2 regions of the Citrobacter werkmanii genome follow, and region 2 is predicted to be linked to the other one. Evidence: riboswitches for the same ligand, from Rfam matches in the RefSeq annotation. Region 2 holds a riboswitch; the other holds the start of a gene.
What was found. A riboswitch is a leader RNA that binds a small molecule or an ion and turns the genes downstream of it on or off. The one in region 2 is predicted to bind cobalamin.
Positions count from the first base shown of each region.

Region 1: linked by a shared signal. The riboswitch ahead of FOB24_RS15970 (cobyrinate a,c-diamide synthase) and the one ahead of btuB (TonB-dependent vitamin B12 receptor BtuB) in region 2 are both predicted to bind cobalamin.

Region 1 covers NZ_CP044101.1:3,144,900-3,152,444, forward strand. Annotated here, with positions in the region: gene FOB24_RS15945 (decarboxylating cobalt-precorrin-6B (C(15))-methyltransferase) at 1-365, opposite strand, end outside; gene FOB24_RS15950 (cobalt-precorrin-7 (C(5))-methyltransferase) at 355-960, opposite strand; gene cbiD (cobalt-precorrin-5B (C(1))-methyltransferase CbiD) at 954-2,090, opposite strand; gene FOB24_RS15960 (cobalt-precorrin-8 methylmutase) at 2,087-2,719, opposite strand; gene cbiB (adenosylcobinamide-phosphate synthase CbiB) at 2,730-3,689, opposite strand; gene FOB24_RS15970 (cobyrinate a,c-diamide synthase) at 3,686-5,065, opposite strand; cobalamin riboswitch at 5,154-5,328, opposite strand; gene pocR (transcriptional regulator PocR) at 5,658-6,569, opposite strand; gene pduF (propanediol diffusion facilitator PduF) at 6,773-7,545, opposite strand, start outside.
Region 2 covers NZ_CP044101.1:431,563-439,107, forward strand. Annotated here, with positions in the region: gene oxyR (DNA-binding transcriptional regulator OxyR) at 1-376, shown strand, start outside; gene sthA (Si-specific NAD(P)(+) transhydrogenase) at 359-1,759, opposite strand; gene fabR (HTH-type transcriptional repressor FabR) at 1,951-2,586, shown strand; gene FOB24_RS02770 (YijD family membrane protein) at 2,602-2,961, shown strand; gene trmA (tRNA (uridine(54)-C5)-methyltransferase TrmA) at 2,998-4,098, opposite strand; cobalamin riboswitch at 4,214-4,400, shown strand; gene btuB (TonB-dependent vitamin B12 receptor BtuB) at 4,466-6,304, shown strand; gene murI (glutamate racemase) at 6,249-7,100, shown strand; rRNA gene FOB24_RS02790 (16S ribosomal RNA) at 7,476-7,545, shown strand, end outside.

The DNA of each region.
Region 1 (7,545 bases), 2.2 Mb from region 2:
TGCAGTTGACGCATCGACCAGTCAATGAGATCGGTCAGATGCCCACCGCTGCCGCCCATAAAAATGGCATCGGCTTTTTCGGCGATGGTCATTGGCGCAACGCCGGGAAAAATGTCGATATTTGCGCAGGCAAAATGCTGGCGATTTTCATCCAGCAACCTGAGCGCCGCCGGGTTACGTTCGATTGCCGTCACGCGCAATCCTGGATATTGCAGCGCCGCTTCTATCGACACGCTGCCTGTTCCCGCACCAATATCAATCAGGTGACTGGCGCGGTGTAATTCAAGTTTTGAGAGGGCAAGTGCGCGTACCGCTTCTTTGGTCATCGGCACCTTCTCTCCACGCAGAAACAGCTCATCTTTCATCAAGGATCACCACTGCATTCATGTCATAGTCGGCATTAATTTCACTCACAGGCAGGACATGGATCCGCTCGTTTTCCATCGCCAGGTTTTCGCCAATAACCATCCAGCGATGTCCCTTGCCTCGAGTGATTAGCTGCTGCGCGATTTCACGTGGGCCGCACAACGCATCTGTAACCATCCCCACCTTGTTATGTCGGGCCAGTTCATCGAAACAGACGCTGCGCCCGTGGCTACTGGTCAGCCACATATCGTTCATATCGATACCGGACTGCGCGCACAGATACTGCACCGCGCTAATACCGGGAATAATGCGTACCTGCCCGATGCCAAAATGCGCCACCATGCGCGTCCCAATGCCGTAGAACAGCGGATCGCCAGACGCCAGTACGACGACATGCTTATCCTTGTGCGCAGTTACCCAGTTCAGGAGCTCCGCGATATTGGCGCCAAGAGCAAACCGTTCACCGGTGAAATCCGGGAATTGCTGCAAATGCCGCTTTCCGCCGACCAGCACGTCAGCCGTTGCGACCGCTTCACGCGCCGCAGGCGTCATCAAATGCAAACCCGCGGGTCCCATTCCCACAACGGTTAACATTGCATCTCCTCAGCAATTTCTGCGATCGGGCGATTACTGCCAAGCACCTGATTGTCAAACGAGAACATGATGGCGTCGCAGGTCGGGGGATTTTTGGTAAAGCGCAACGTTTGCAGAACGCGCATACAGATCCGCTCCGCCAGATGGTTATAAATATGCTGAAAGCCGTACGCGTCGATGTGTTCCATCGCCGCTTCGGTAGTATCGCAGTCGCTGACCAGCCTCAGCAGTTCCAGAGGCGCGCCAAGCAACGCGAGATGGGCCACCAGCGTTTCCATACGCGCATCGGCAATATGGCTGTGGGTATGGAAGATCCCCGCCGCGATTTTGATAAGTTTCCCGGGATGTCCCACCAGCACGATTTGCCGAAATCCCAGACGGACGGCTTCTTCAATCATGTAGCCGACAAAGTTGCTCATGGTGACCACAACCTGGGTGTCGATGCCCATCTGTTCACGCACAAAACGTTCACCGTGGTTTCCCGGCACCAGAACCACGCGATCCAGACCCGCCGCGCGTTTAATTTCCAGCTCCAGCGACAGCGAACGCTTCCAGCTCTCTTCCGACATTGGCGTGACGATACCCGTGGTGCCAATAATCGAAATACCGCCCAGAATGCCAAGCCGCGAGTTGTAAGTTTTTTGCGCCCGCTCTTCGCCTTCCGGCGCGAAGATTTCAATCTGCGCCCCACGATTTGGACCAATCGCTTCACGTACCGCCGACTCAATGGTCTGGCGAGGTGTGCGGTTAATCGCCGAACTCCCCACCGGTAGACCGATCCCTTTGCGGGTAACCGTACCGACCCCTTCACCGCCCTGTAAGGCGATCACGCCACTATCATCTAACGTCACGTGGGCAAAAATCAGCATGCCATGCGTGGCATCGACATCATCGCCACCGTCTTTACGGATCGCGGCTATCGCCTGCTGCCCTTCGATATGCGGCGATTCGACGTTCAGGCACAGCGTCACCCCGGAAGGCGTCACGATGGAAACCTGATGGATCAGGTGCTGGCGCAATACCATCAGCGCCGCCACTTTTGCAGCCGCCGTCGCGCACGATCCCGTGGTATATCCTTTACGCAGCGCTTTGCCGTTGTGCCACACCGGCGTATCGAAGGCCTCGCTCATCGCGCCCCCTGCATGTGATAAAGCATGGCATTGACGATAGCAGCGGCGACGTTACTCCCCCCTTTACGGCCTAACGCAGCAATGGCCGGCAGGTTGCTTTGGGTCAGGGCATCTTTCGACTCTTCAGCACCAACGAACCCAACCGGTACACCAACCACACCGCTAACCGCAACATCATGCTCAAGCAGGCGGAACAGCGCTGTCGGCGCGTTGCCAAAAACAAACAGCTTTTCCCCCTCTTCTTTCACCGCAACATCGACAGCCGCCATTGAGCGGGTGATCCCCTGCTCTTTTGCCGTACGTACGACTCGTGGATCGCTGATATAGCAGCGGCACTCGCCGCCAAATTTTGCCAGCAGCGTTTTATTGATCCCGGAAAGGGCCATGGTGGTATCGGTATAAATCACGCTCGAACGGCTAAGCGCCGCGCAGAACTGCTCCAGCACATCACTGGAAAACCACAGAATGTCCAGCCAGTCGAAATCCGCCGTGGTGTGAATGACCCGCTTGATAATGGCTTCATGCAACGGACTGGCAAACTGATAGTCCGGACGGGTTTCACGGATAATCTCGCCTATAATGTCGAAACTTTTGGCCTCAATAGCCTGGGGTTGCTGGATATATTGCATAGTGTTGTCCTCAGGCTACACCGACCAGCAGCCACCGCAGCGCGATAAACAGCGCCAGTGCCAGCGTCGATGCCACCCACATCAATCGAATCGTATGGGAAATGTCGTCTACCGAAATGTCGCGTTGTGCATCACCAATCCACGGTTTCTCAACGCGCTCGCCAAAGTAGTCATTAGGGCCACCCAGACGAATACCTAATGCCCCGGCAACGGAGGCCTCCGACCACGCGCAGTTTGGGCTACTGTGGTTATAGCGATCGCGCCAGCCGATCTGCAAAGCACGCGAACCGTCCTGACGGCATAAAAATGCAGCCACGCCCAGCAGCAGCCAGCTCAGTCTCGCAGGAATATAATTTGCGACATCATCCAGACGCGCGCTGACCATACCGATAGCGCGGTATTTTTCATGTTTGTAACCCACCATGGAGTCAAGGGTATTTACCGCTTTGTAGGCCATCGCCAAAGGCGCGCCGCCGAGAAGAAGGAAAAACAGCGGCGCGATGATGCCATCAACGGTGTTTTCGGCCACGGTTTCCACCACGGCACGATTGATCTGCTGAGGTTGTAATTGCGAAGTATCGCGACCCACGATCCAAGATAACTTTTCCCGACTTGCGGCAAGGTTACCGGCACGCAACGGACGTTCGACATCCTGCGCGGCGTTCGCCAGACAGCGCCCCGCCAGCACGGTAAAGATCATCCAAACCTCTACCACCCAACCAAGCCAGGGATGAATAGAGTGCGCCAGCGCCAGTACGCCCCAGGACACAGCCCAGGTCAGGCCAACCACCACTACCCACATCGCCGCGCCACCAATGCGCAACGCACGATCGCTATGGCAGTAGCGCCGCACGACTCGCTGCATGGCAGAAATCAGATTGCCAATCCAGCGCACCGGATGCGGCCAGTTCTGCGGATCGCCAATAATAAAATCAAGCAGCCAGGCAACACACCACGCAAGGATCGTCATAGCGCGCTCCTCGCGGCTGCCAACCAATGGTTAAGCATCTGCGGACGTTGAGCAAAATGAACGTGTAGATAGCTGGCGAAAGTGTTACCCACCTGCCAGCCGCCGGACCAGGTCTGCAACGTTTTGCCATCGCGCACTTTACGACAGTGCATCACCGCGGGAGTTTCAGGAATAAAATCTGAGTAGTGAAATTCATGCCCACGCAGCACTTCGCCTTCTGCAGCTAACAAGGTTTGCTGCGCGGCCTGCGCCTCGCAGTAGCCAAATCGGGTCAGACGTTTCCCCATTTTGCTGTGACCGGGAATGATATCCGCCATCAACCAGCTATCACCGTGGCTGTCCTCCAGCGAACTGCCGAGATACATCAGCCCACCGCACTCGGCGTAAATCGCCACGCCGCAGTGATGTGCGGCTCGCAATTGCTTAAGCAGCGAGACATTGCGGGCCAGAGCCGCAGCATGTAACTCAGGGTATCCGCCACCCAGCCAGATCATCTGACAATCAGGTAAACAGGTGTCGTGCAACGGGCTAAAACGGACAATCTTCAGCCCCGTGCGTTCAAGCAAAGTAATATTGTCCGGGTAATAAAAGTTGAACGCTTCGTCATCAGCGATAGCAAGCGTTAGCCCTTCTCCGGCATCAGTATCGGGAAGCGTAGGCCATTCACCCGCAGGGAGGGTGTTTAGCTGGCTTAATTTCAGTAGAGCATCGATATCCAGCGTCTGCTCCAGCGTCGCGGCAAAGTCCTGCCACGGCTGCTGATTGATAACAGACTCACGCGCAGTAACCAGCCCCAGATGACGCTCCGGAAGCGCAACGCCTTCCATACGGGGAACGTAGCCTAATACAGGAACGGAACAGTAACGCTCAATCGCCACCTTCAGCAGCTGATAATGCGTTTCGCTGTTGACCCGATTAACGATCACCCCGGCGATGTTCAGCGTGGGATCAAAATGCTGAAAACCCATTACCGTTGCGGCTATCGAGGTGGAAACAGCTTTACCATCAACCAGTAAGATGACCGGGCAACCTAACTGTTTGGCCATCGCGGCGGTACTGCAGTAGTTCGGGTCGGTACCATAACCGTCATACAACCCCATCACGCCTTCAATCACGGCGATATCGGCATGTTGCATCTGCTCGCGGAATAAAGCATTGAGAGTGGAAGCGGGAAGCATGAAGCTATCAAGATTGCGGGAAGCGGTACCGCATACCGCTGTATGCCAGCCGGTATCAAGGTAATCAGGCCCCACTTTGCAAGGCTGGACGCGTAAACCGCGTTTTTTCAACAAGCTCAACAAGCCCAGCGTCACCGTGGTTTTACCACAGCCGCTTCCGGTACCTGCAAGAACAAATGCGTGAAAATTGGCCGCCATACCCTGATCCTGTTCAGGGTGGTAGGGGTGTAGAGATACCCAGTCTCTCGACTGTATGCATCTGAACCACCCACTTCCCACCGAAGTTGTTGGTAGTCACTGACAGGCAGGTCTTCTGGCTTAGCGTCATCCTCACCCGTCCTTCCCAATCTTGCGATCAGTGGTCCATACGGGGTCGTCAGCATCACAGCAGCGGGGGCTGCGGGGGATTCTCACCCCCTTCCCTACCACAAATGTGGCAAACCTGTCAGTTCAGGAGCCTTAATTAAGCTCCCTGTTATGAGGTAAATTCACGACCTCATGACAATAATTCAATTTAATATCTTTCCGGATTCATTCAGCCAATTATCTGGCATAAACCCACTTATTCACATGTTCACATTTTGAATGAAAGTGTCAGCAAAGAATAAAGAAAGTCAGGCATACAGACACTGTATCTCATCACAAAAATAAAAACTGGTGCAGTTTATCCCTCTAATACTATTATTTTGTTGCGCTATGACAATTTATTGACTGCTGTTGTTACTTTTCATTTTATAATTACTGACATAGCGCCCGATATCAAAAATCGGCAATAGCAAAATATTGCTATTTAAGCGGACTCACCGCGTGAAATGACATTTATTTGCTGGCGAAATGCCTGCGGCGTAACCTGATACGTCTGGCGGAATACTTTGCAGAAATAACTGGTTTGTGAAAAGCCTAAATTACGCGCAATGCTGGCTATGCTCCAGTCACTATGACAGAGTAACTCTTTGGCACTCGCCATTCGCTGTTGATTTACCCAGGCGTTAAACCCGATACCCTGATATTTTTTGAACAATTTACTGAAATAGTAAGGGCTAAGGTAAACATGAGACGCAACATCTTCCAGGCGTAACTCATCTGACAAATGCGCATCAATATAGCGCAGCGCTTTTTTCATTTTGCTGTCGTGAGGATTCGGCGTTCGGTTGGCGCGTACTGGCTCTGCCTGCTGCGGGTTGTCTTTGATAACCACAAAATTTAGTTGTTTTTTAAGGCAATTTTCCACGATGAGCTTTAGCAGATCCGCCGAGGCGATAACGCGCGAATAGTCCATCTCCGGCACATTACGAAATTCACTGAGCAGTTCGGGATCGGCTTGCCAGCGGTCATCGACGTTCAGGATATCCACCAGGCCGACATCGTTACTTAAACGCACCTGACCACACAATACGAACCCAACCAGGTGACCCGCAATTACCAGCGGAATTGAGAAGTCGGTAAGCCCCGCGTGGCAGCGATAGATGCAGGGTTGATCGGATTTTGAAGCTTCCAGCCCGCCACAGCGATCGCTCATACGACAACGGGTACTGTGCTGAGGATGCTGGCGCATCAACTGACAAAAAGGGGTGAAATTAAAAAGCTCAGAAATTTCATCACCGTGAATATTGACAACCACAACAGCCAGACTGGTGGCCTGCGCAAAATCCTGTGCGATTTTATTAATGAGTTCTGAGTTCAGGGCACTCGCAGAAATCATGATAAAACCTCTCAGTTAATTTATTGTTATAAATAAAACATACTATTTACACATCCAGTTTCATCTCGCTTTCCTGGGCGCTGATGAAAGTCATCATCGAACATAACAAAAGTCTCCCATTGTGGGGAGACTTTTTCAGCGGTTCAGGAAACCGGATCACGAAAACAGTTTTTACGCTTTAAAAATAAACATCTTCCGTGAAGCTAGCTCTCATTTTCCTCCAGTTTACACGTATTACACGGTAAATTTTTGCCAATAAAATAACGATAAATTGCTGCGCCCGCGCACGCACCGATGATGGGGGCCACAATCGGTACGATGAAATAAGGGATATCACGCCCGCCAGTCATCGCCACATCTCCCCACCCGGCCATCCATGCAAATAATTTTGGACCGAAATCACGTGCCGGGTTCATCGCAAATCCGGTGAGCGGCCCGGTAGATGCACCGAGAACAGCCACCAGAATGCCAATCAATAAAGGCGCCAATGGCCCTCTGGGGACGCCATTACCGTCATCGGTAAGTGCCATGATCATGCCCATCAGAATGGAAGTGATCACTACTTCAACCAGCGCAGCCTGCCAGACGCTGAGCGCCGCCGCTGGATAAGTACTAAAAATACTGGCCAATTGCAGGCTTTCAAGGCTGCCGCGTACCATTTGATGGGCAGACTCATATTCGGTAAATAGACTTCCGTACAGCAGATAGGCTAGCAACGCGCCGCCAAAGGCACCCGCAACCTGCGCTACGGTGTATGGCACAACTTTGCGCCCCGGAAAACAGGCAAATAACCACAGGGCGATGGTGATTGCAGGATTGAGATGCGCGCCAGAAATCCCCGCTGTCAGGTAAACGGCAAGCGAGATCCCCAACCCCCATATGATGCAGATCTCCCATAATCCCAAACTGGCGCCCGCGACTTTAAGTGCGCTCAGGCATCCGATGCCAAAAAACAAAAACAGCCCGGTACCCAAAA
Region 2 (7,545 bases):
ACCGATGTCCGATCTGGCGGGTGAAAAACTGCTGATGCTGGAAGACGGCCACTGCCTGCGCGATCAGGCCATGGGCTTCTGCTTTGAAGCAGGTGCTGATGAAGATACCCATTTCCGGGCAACCAGTCTGGAAACGCTGCGCAATATGGTGGCGGCAGGTAGCGGTATTACGTTACTGCCTGCGCTGGCTGTTCCGTCCGAGCGCAAGCGTGATGGTGTTGTCTATCTGCCATGCATTAAGCCAGAACCGCGCCGCACGATTGGCCTGGTGTATCGTCCAGGTTCGCCGCTGCGCAGCCGTTATGAACAGCTGGCAGAGGCCATCCGTGGATCAATGGATGGCCATTTCGACAGTGCGTTAAAACAGGCGGTTTAAGCCATTTAGCGCCGCTACCCGATAGGCTTCCGCCATGGTTGGGTAGTTAAAGGTGGTGTTAACGAAGTACTCGATGGTGTTACCACCACCTTTTTGCTCCATTATCGCCTGACCGATGTGAATAATTTCGGCCGCGCGTTCCCCAAAGCAGTGGATCCCCAGAATCTCTTTGGTTTCGCGATGGAACAGAATCTTCAACGTGCCGACACTCATGCCCACGATTTGCGCACGTGCCAGATGTTTAAACTGGGCGCGGCCAACTTCGTATGGGACTTTCATCGCCGTAAGCTGCTGTTCGGTTTTACCAACGGAGCTGATTTCAGGAATGGTATAAATCCCGGTTGGGATATCTTCGATCAGATGCGCGGTGGCTTCGCCTTTCACCAGTGCCTGGGCGGCAATGCGTCCCTGATCGTAGGCCGCCGATGCCAGACTCGGATAGCCGATCACATCCCCTACGGCATACACGTGCGGCAGTGCCGTCTGGTACATGCTATTCACTTTGAGCTGCCCACGGCTGTCGGTTTTCAGACCAATATTTTCCAGCGCCAGCGAATCGGTATTACCGGTGCGGCCATTGGCGTACAGCAGACAGTCAGCCTTCAGTTTTTTACCGGATTTCAGGTGCATGATGACGCCGTCATCGCAACCTTCAATCTTCTCGTACTCTTCGTTGTGGCGAATAACCACACCGCTGTTCCAGAAGTGGTAAGAGAGCGAGTCGGACATCTCTTGATCAAGGAACGCCAGCAGACGATCGCGGGTGTTGATTAAATCAACTTTGACGTCCATTCCACGGAAGATCGACGCATATTCACAGCCAATAACCCCTGCGCCATAAATCAGAACGTGGCGAGGTTCGTGGTGCAGACTCAGGATGGAGTCGCTGTCATAAATCCGGGGATGCGAAAAGTCGACGTCAACAGGGCGATAAGGGCGTGAACCGCAGGCGATCACGAACTTATCCGCGGTCAGCGTTTCCACCGTGCCGTCGTGGCATTCCAGGGCGATAGTGTGTTCGTCAACAAAACGGGCATTTCCCTGCAAAATCTCGCAGTGATTACGCTCGTAAAAACCTTGCCGCATGCGCGTTTGCTGATTAATCACGTTATCAGCATGGTTGAGAATATCGGCGAAGGAAGAACGGAGAAGTCGGGAATGGTCGCTGTAAAGTGGGTTCTGATTGAATTCAATAATACGGCTGACGGCGTGGCGGAGTGCTTTCGACGGGATGGTGCCCCAGTGGGTACAGCCTCCGCCGACGTTATGATAGCGCTCAATCACCGCGACGCGCGCTCCCTGTTTAACCAGACCCATTGCAGCGCCTTCGCCGCCGGGACCGGAACCTATTACTATTGCATCGTAATCGTAGGAATGTGACATGGTCAGGCTTACCTGTTCTTATACACAAAAGCAACAGAATAGTAACATCGTTGTCGGGATAACCCAATTATCGTTGTGCTTTTTTGCGAAGTCGAAGCACAAACTGCGCGTAAACAATCATTAACAAAGCCATGCCAACCGCCTAATCTCTGGTATAGTGCCAGTAAGGTATGTGGAAGGATTCAGACATCGTGATGGGCGTTAGAGCGCAACAAAAAGAGAAAACCCGGCGTTCGCTGGTAGAGGCTGCATTTAGTCAACTCAGTGCTGAGCGTAGTTTTGCTAGTCTCAGTTTACGAGAAGTTGCTCGTGAAGCGGGCATTGCGCCAACCTCGTTTTATCGCCATTTCCGCGATGTGGATGAGCTCGGACTGACGATGGTGGACGAAAGTGGTCTGATGCTGCGTCAGTTGATGCGTCAGGCGCGTCAGCGTATCGCCAAAGGCGGGAGTGTGATCCGTACCTCGGTCTCAACATTTATGGAATTCATCGGCAACAATCCCAACGCCTTCCGTTTATTATTGCGCGAGCGTTCGGGAACCTCCGCAGCGTTTCGTGCAGCGGTCGCACGTGAAATTCAGCACTTCATTGCGGAACTTGCGGACTATCTGGAACTCGAAAACCATATGCCCCGTGCGTTTACTGAAGCGCAGGCCGAAGCCATGGTAACGATTGTGTTCAGCGCCGGGGCAGAAGCACTGGATGTTGGCGCTGAACAGCGTCGACAGCTGGAAGAGCGGCTGGTATTGCAACTACGCATGATCGCGAAAGGCGCATTTTATTGGTACCGCCGTGAACAAGAGAAGATGACGCACCACTCCGAGTAACGAGAAGGACGAGCAATGAAACAGTCAGGTCAAGATAAAGGTACGCTGCTGCTGGCGCTGGTTGCTGGCTTATCGATCAATGGCACATTTGCGGCGCTGTTTAGCTCCATTGTGCCATTCTCAGTATTCCCGATTATTTCGCTGGTGCTGACGGTTTATTGTCTGCATCAACGCTATCAGAACCGTACCATGCCTGTGGGGCTACCAGGCCTGGCCGCCGCCTGTTTTATTCTCGGTGTTCTGTTGTACAGCACCGTGGTACGCGCTGAATATCCGGATATTGGTTCTAACTTCTTCCCGGCGGTACTGTCGGTGATTCTGGTGTTCTGGATCGGCGTTAAAGTGCGTAACCGTAAGCAGGAAATTGCGGAATAATATTTGTAGGCCGGGCAAGCCCGGCCAGGACATCACTTACTTCGCGGTCAGTAACACGCCACACTCCATATGGTGCGTATACGGGAACTGATCGAACAGAGCCAGACGTGAAACATTGTGCGTCTGGCTTAACGTTTCCAGATTCTTACACAGCGTCTCCGGGTTGCAGGAGATGTACAGAATACGCGGATACGCCTGCACCATTTTCTCCGTTTCGCTGTCCAGACCGCTACGCGGTGGGTCAACGAAAATGGTTTCACACTGGTAACTCTTCAGATCGATCCCCTGCAAACGGTTGAACTCGCGAACCCCATTCATCGCCTGAGTAAACTCTTCTGCCGCCATGCGGATAATTTGTACGTTATCAATATGGTTAGCCGCAATGTTGTACTGGGCAGCCGCCACGGATGGTTTGGCGATTTCAGTCGCCAGCACGCGGTTGAAATTTTGCGCCAGCGCTAATGAGAAGTTGCCATTACCGCAGTACAGCTCAAGCAGGTCGCCCTGGGAATCTTTGGTGACATCAATCGCCCATTCCAGCATCTGAATATTCATCGCGGCATTGGGCTGGGTGAAGCTGTTCTCAACCTGGCGGTAGATGATCTCTTTACCTGCGACCGGCAAGCGTTCGTCAATATAGTCCTGATCCAGCTCGATTTTGGTTTTGGTGGCCCGACCAATCAGATGCACGTTCAGATTTTGTGCGCGCAGCGCGTCCCGTAGTGCTTCGGCTTCATGACGCCATTCGTCATCCAGCTTTTTATGGTAAAGCATCGAGACGACCGCTTGATCGCTCAGGGTGGTGAGGTAATCAATCTGGAACAGTTTGTGGCGCAGGACACGGTTGTTGCGTACCCCTTCAATCATTGCCGTCATCAGCGTGTTGATAAGCTCGCTGGCCGCCGGGAAGCTGTCGACGCGAATACGGCTTTTCGTCTGTTGATCGAACATGATGTGGTACAGGTCATCACCGTCATGCCACAGCCGGAATTCGGCACGCATACGGTAGTGACTGACCGGTGAGCGAAACACTTCCGGAGCCTGTGCATAAAACGGTGTCATTAAGCTCTGCAGACGCACCACTTTTTCAGCTAACTGCGCGTCGTACTGTTCTGTCGGAAGATGTTCGGGGGTCATGATGCGTCCTGAAAAATAAAAGTACGCGGGGATTGTAGGGATTGCTCAACAGATGTCCAGTCATTGATGATTTCCGATATTGTGATACACAGTCTGGACAGTGGGTTGTAACAAACTGTAGCATCCGTTTTCCGGTCCTGTGAGTTAAAAGGGAATCCAGTGTGAATCTGGAGCTGACGCGCAGCGGTAAGGAAGGTAGGAGATGAGCGCACCTGGTGCAGACACTGCGGCTTGCCGTGGGAAGTCATCGTCTCTTTAAGTCGCCTCCAAGCCCGAAGACCTGCCGGCTAACGTCGCATCTGGTTTTCATCATCGCGTACTATCGGTGGGACCTGCGGCATCCTTCTTATATTGTGGATGCTTTACAATGATTAAAAAATCGTTGCTGTGGACGGCGCTTTCCGTCACGGCATTTTCTGGTTGGGCACAGGATGCTAGCCCAGATACTCTCGTCGTCACTGCCAACCGTTTTCAGCAGCCTCGTAGCGCAGTACTTGCTCCTATCACCGTTGTTACGCGTCAGGATATCGACCGCTGGCAATCTACCTCCGTGAATGATGTGCTTCGTCGCTTGCCAGGCGTGGATATCGCCCAATACGGTGGTATGGGACAAAATTCGTCTATTTCTATTCGCGGCACCAACGCCAGCCATGTTCTGGTGCTGATTGACGGTGTACGTCTGAACCTGGCAGGGGTTAGCGGCGCAGCCGATCTTAGCCAGTTCCCGGTATCGTTGGTACAACGTATTGAGTACATTCGTGGGCCGCGTTCGGCTATTTATGGTTCTGATGCGATCGGCGGCGTGGTGAATATCATTACGACGCGCGAAAAGCCGGGGACGGAACTGACCGCTGGCGTGGGAAGCAATGGCTACCAGAATTACGATGTCTCAACCCAACAACAGTTAGGTGAAAATACGCGTGTCACGTTGATGGGCGATTATGCCTATACCAAAGGCTTTGATGTCGTGGCTTACGGTAGTACTGGCTCTCAGGCTCAACCCGACAAAGACGGCTTCTTAAGTAAGACGCTATATGGCGCGCTGGAACACAACTTCTCTGACACCTGGAGCGGGTTTGTTCGTGGCTACGGTTATGATAACCGCACGAATTACGATTCGTACTATTCTCCGAACTCACCACTGGTCGATACCCGAAAACTCTATAGCCAAAGCTGGGATGCCGGACTGCGCTTCAATGGTGAAATTATCCAGTCACAGCTGGTTTCCAGCTATAGCCACAGTAAAGACTACAACTATGATCCGGATTATGGCCGCTATGACTCCTCGGCCACGCTGGATGAGATGAAGCAATATAATGTTCAGTGGTCGAACAGTATGGTGGTTGGCCACGGTAATGTGGGTGCGGGCGTCGACTGGCAAAAGCAAACTACGGAGCCTGGCACCGCGTATGTCACGGACGGTTACGACCAGCGTAACACTGGCCTCTATCTCACCGGGTTGCAGCAACTGGGTGACTTTACCTTTGAAGGTGCGGCACGCAGTGATGATAACTCCGAGTTTGGTCGCCATGGTACATGGCAAACCAGCGCCGGGTGGGAGTTTATTGAAGGTTATCGCTTTATTGCCTCCTACGGTACTTCCTACAAAGCACCAAATCTCGGGCAGTTGCATGGCTATTACGGCAATTCGAATCTGGATCCTGAAGAGAGTAAGCAGTGGGAAGGGGCGTTTGAAGGGCTGACGGCGGATGTGAACTGGCGTTTGTCAGGATATCGCAACGATATCGATAACATGATCGATTACGACCCACATACCGAGAAATACTTTAACGAAGGCAAAGTACGTATTAAAGGTGTCGAAGCGACAGCAAACTTTGATACCGGGCCGCTGGCGCACACCCTGAGCTACGATTACGTTGATGCACGAAATGCGATTACCGATAAACCACTGGCGCGTCGTTCTAAACAGCAGGTGAAGTACCAGCTTGACTGGCAGGTTTACGATTTTGACTGGGGCCTGACCTATCATTATCTGGGAACGCGTTATGACACGGACTTCGTCACCAATCAGCCGGTAAAAATGGGGGGAGTGAGCCTGTGGGATCTGACAGTGGCATATCCAATCACCTCACAGCTGACTGTTCGTGGTAAAATCGCCAACCTGTTCGATAAAGATTACGAGACAGTTTATGGCTACGCAACTGCAGGGCGGGAATACACCTTGTCTGGCAGCTACACCTTCTGATCCACGTCCCACCGTGCTGGTGTTTGATTCCGGCGTCGGTGGGTTGTCGGTCTACAATGAGATCCGCAGTCTGCTGCCGGATCTCCACTATATATACGCTTTTGATAATGTCGCCTTTCCTTATGGTGAGAAGAGCGAGGAATTTATCGTCGAGCGTGTTGTTGAGATTGTGACTGCGGTCCAGCAGCGCTATCCACTCTCTCTTGCGGTCATCGCGTGTAATACCGCAAGTACTGTGTCGCTTCCTGCATTACGTGCGAAATTTGCCTTCCCGGTTGTAGGCGTCGTTCCTGCTATTAAACCGGCGGCGCGACTCACGGCGAATGGCGTTGTGGGACTGCTGGCTACACGTGCGACGGTGAAGCGGTCGTATACCCATGAGTTGATTGCGCGGTTTGCTAACGAATGTCAGATTGCGATGTTGGGGTCTGCCGAGCTGGTAGAACTGGCGGAAGCGAAGCTGCACGGCGAAACGGTCTCTCTGGAGGAGTTGCGCCGCATTCTACGTCCGTGGCTGCGGATGTCGGAACCACCCGACACGGTGGTGCTGGGCTGCACCCATTTCCCTCTATTACAGGAAGAACTTTTACAGGTCCTGCCCGAGGGGACGCGACTGGTGGATTCGGGGGCCGCGATTGCGCGTCGCACGGCCTGGTTATTAGAACATGAAGCGCCCGACGCGAAATCAACCGATGAGAATGTCGCATTCTGTATGGCGATGACGACAGAAGCCGAACAATTATTGCCCGTGCTGCAACGTTATGGCTTCAAAACGCTCGAAAAACTGGCGGTTTAATCGATTTTGATGAAAAAATGCGCACTCGGAAGATTATTTTGAATTTCCCCTTGTCAGCCTGAAATAACTCCCTATAATGCGCCTCCACTGACACGGAACAACGGATTACACGCCGCCGGGTCAGCGGGGTTCCAGTGAGAATCCCGGAGAGAAAAGCAAAAATAAATGCTTGACTCTGAATGAGGAAAACGTAATATACGGGACCTCGCGACAGAGCGCCAAAGCGCGTCGCAACTGCTCTTTAACAATTTATCAGACAATCTGTGTGGGCACTCGAGGATACGGATTCTTAACGTCGCAAGACGAAAAATGAATACCAAGTCTCTGAGTGAACACGTAATTCATTACGAAGTTTAATTCACGAGCATCAAACTTAAATTGAAGAGTTTGATCATGGCTCAGATTGAACGCTGGCGGCAGGCCTAACACATGCAAGTCGAACGGT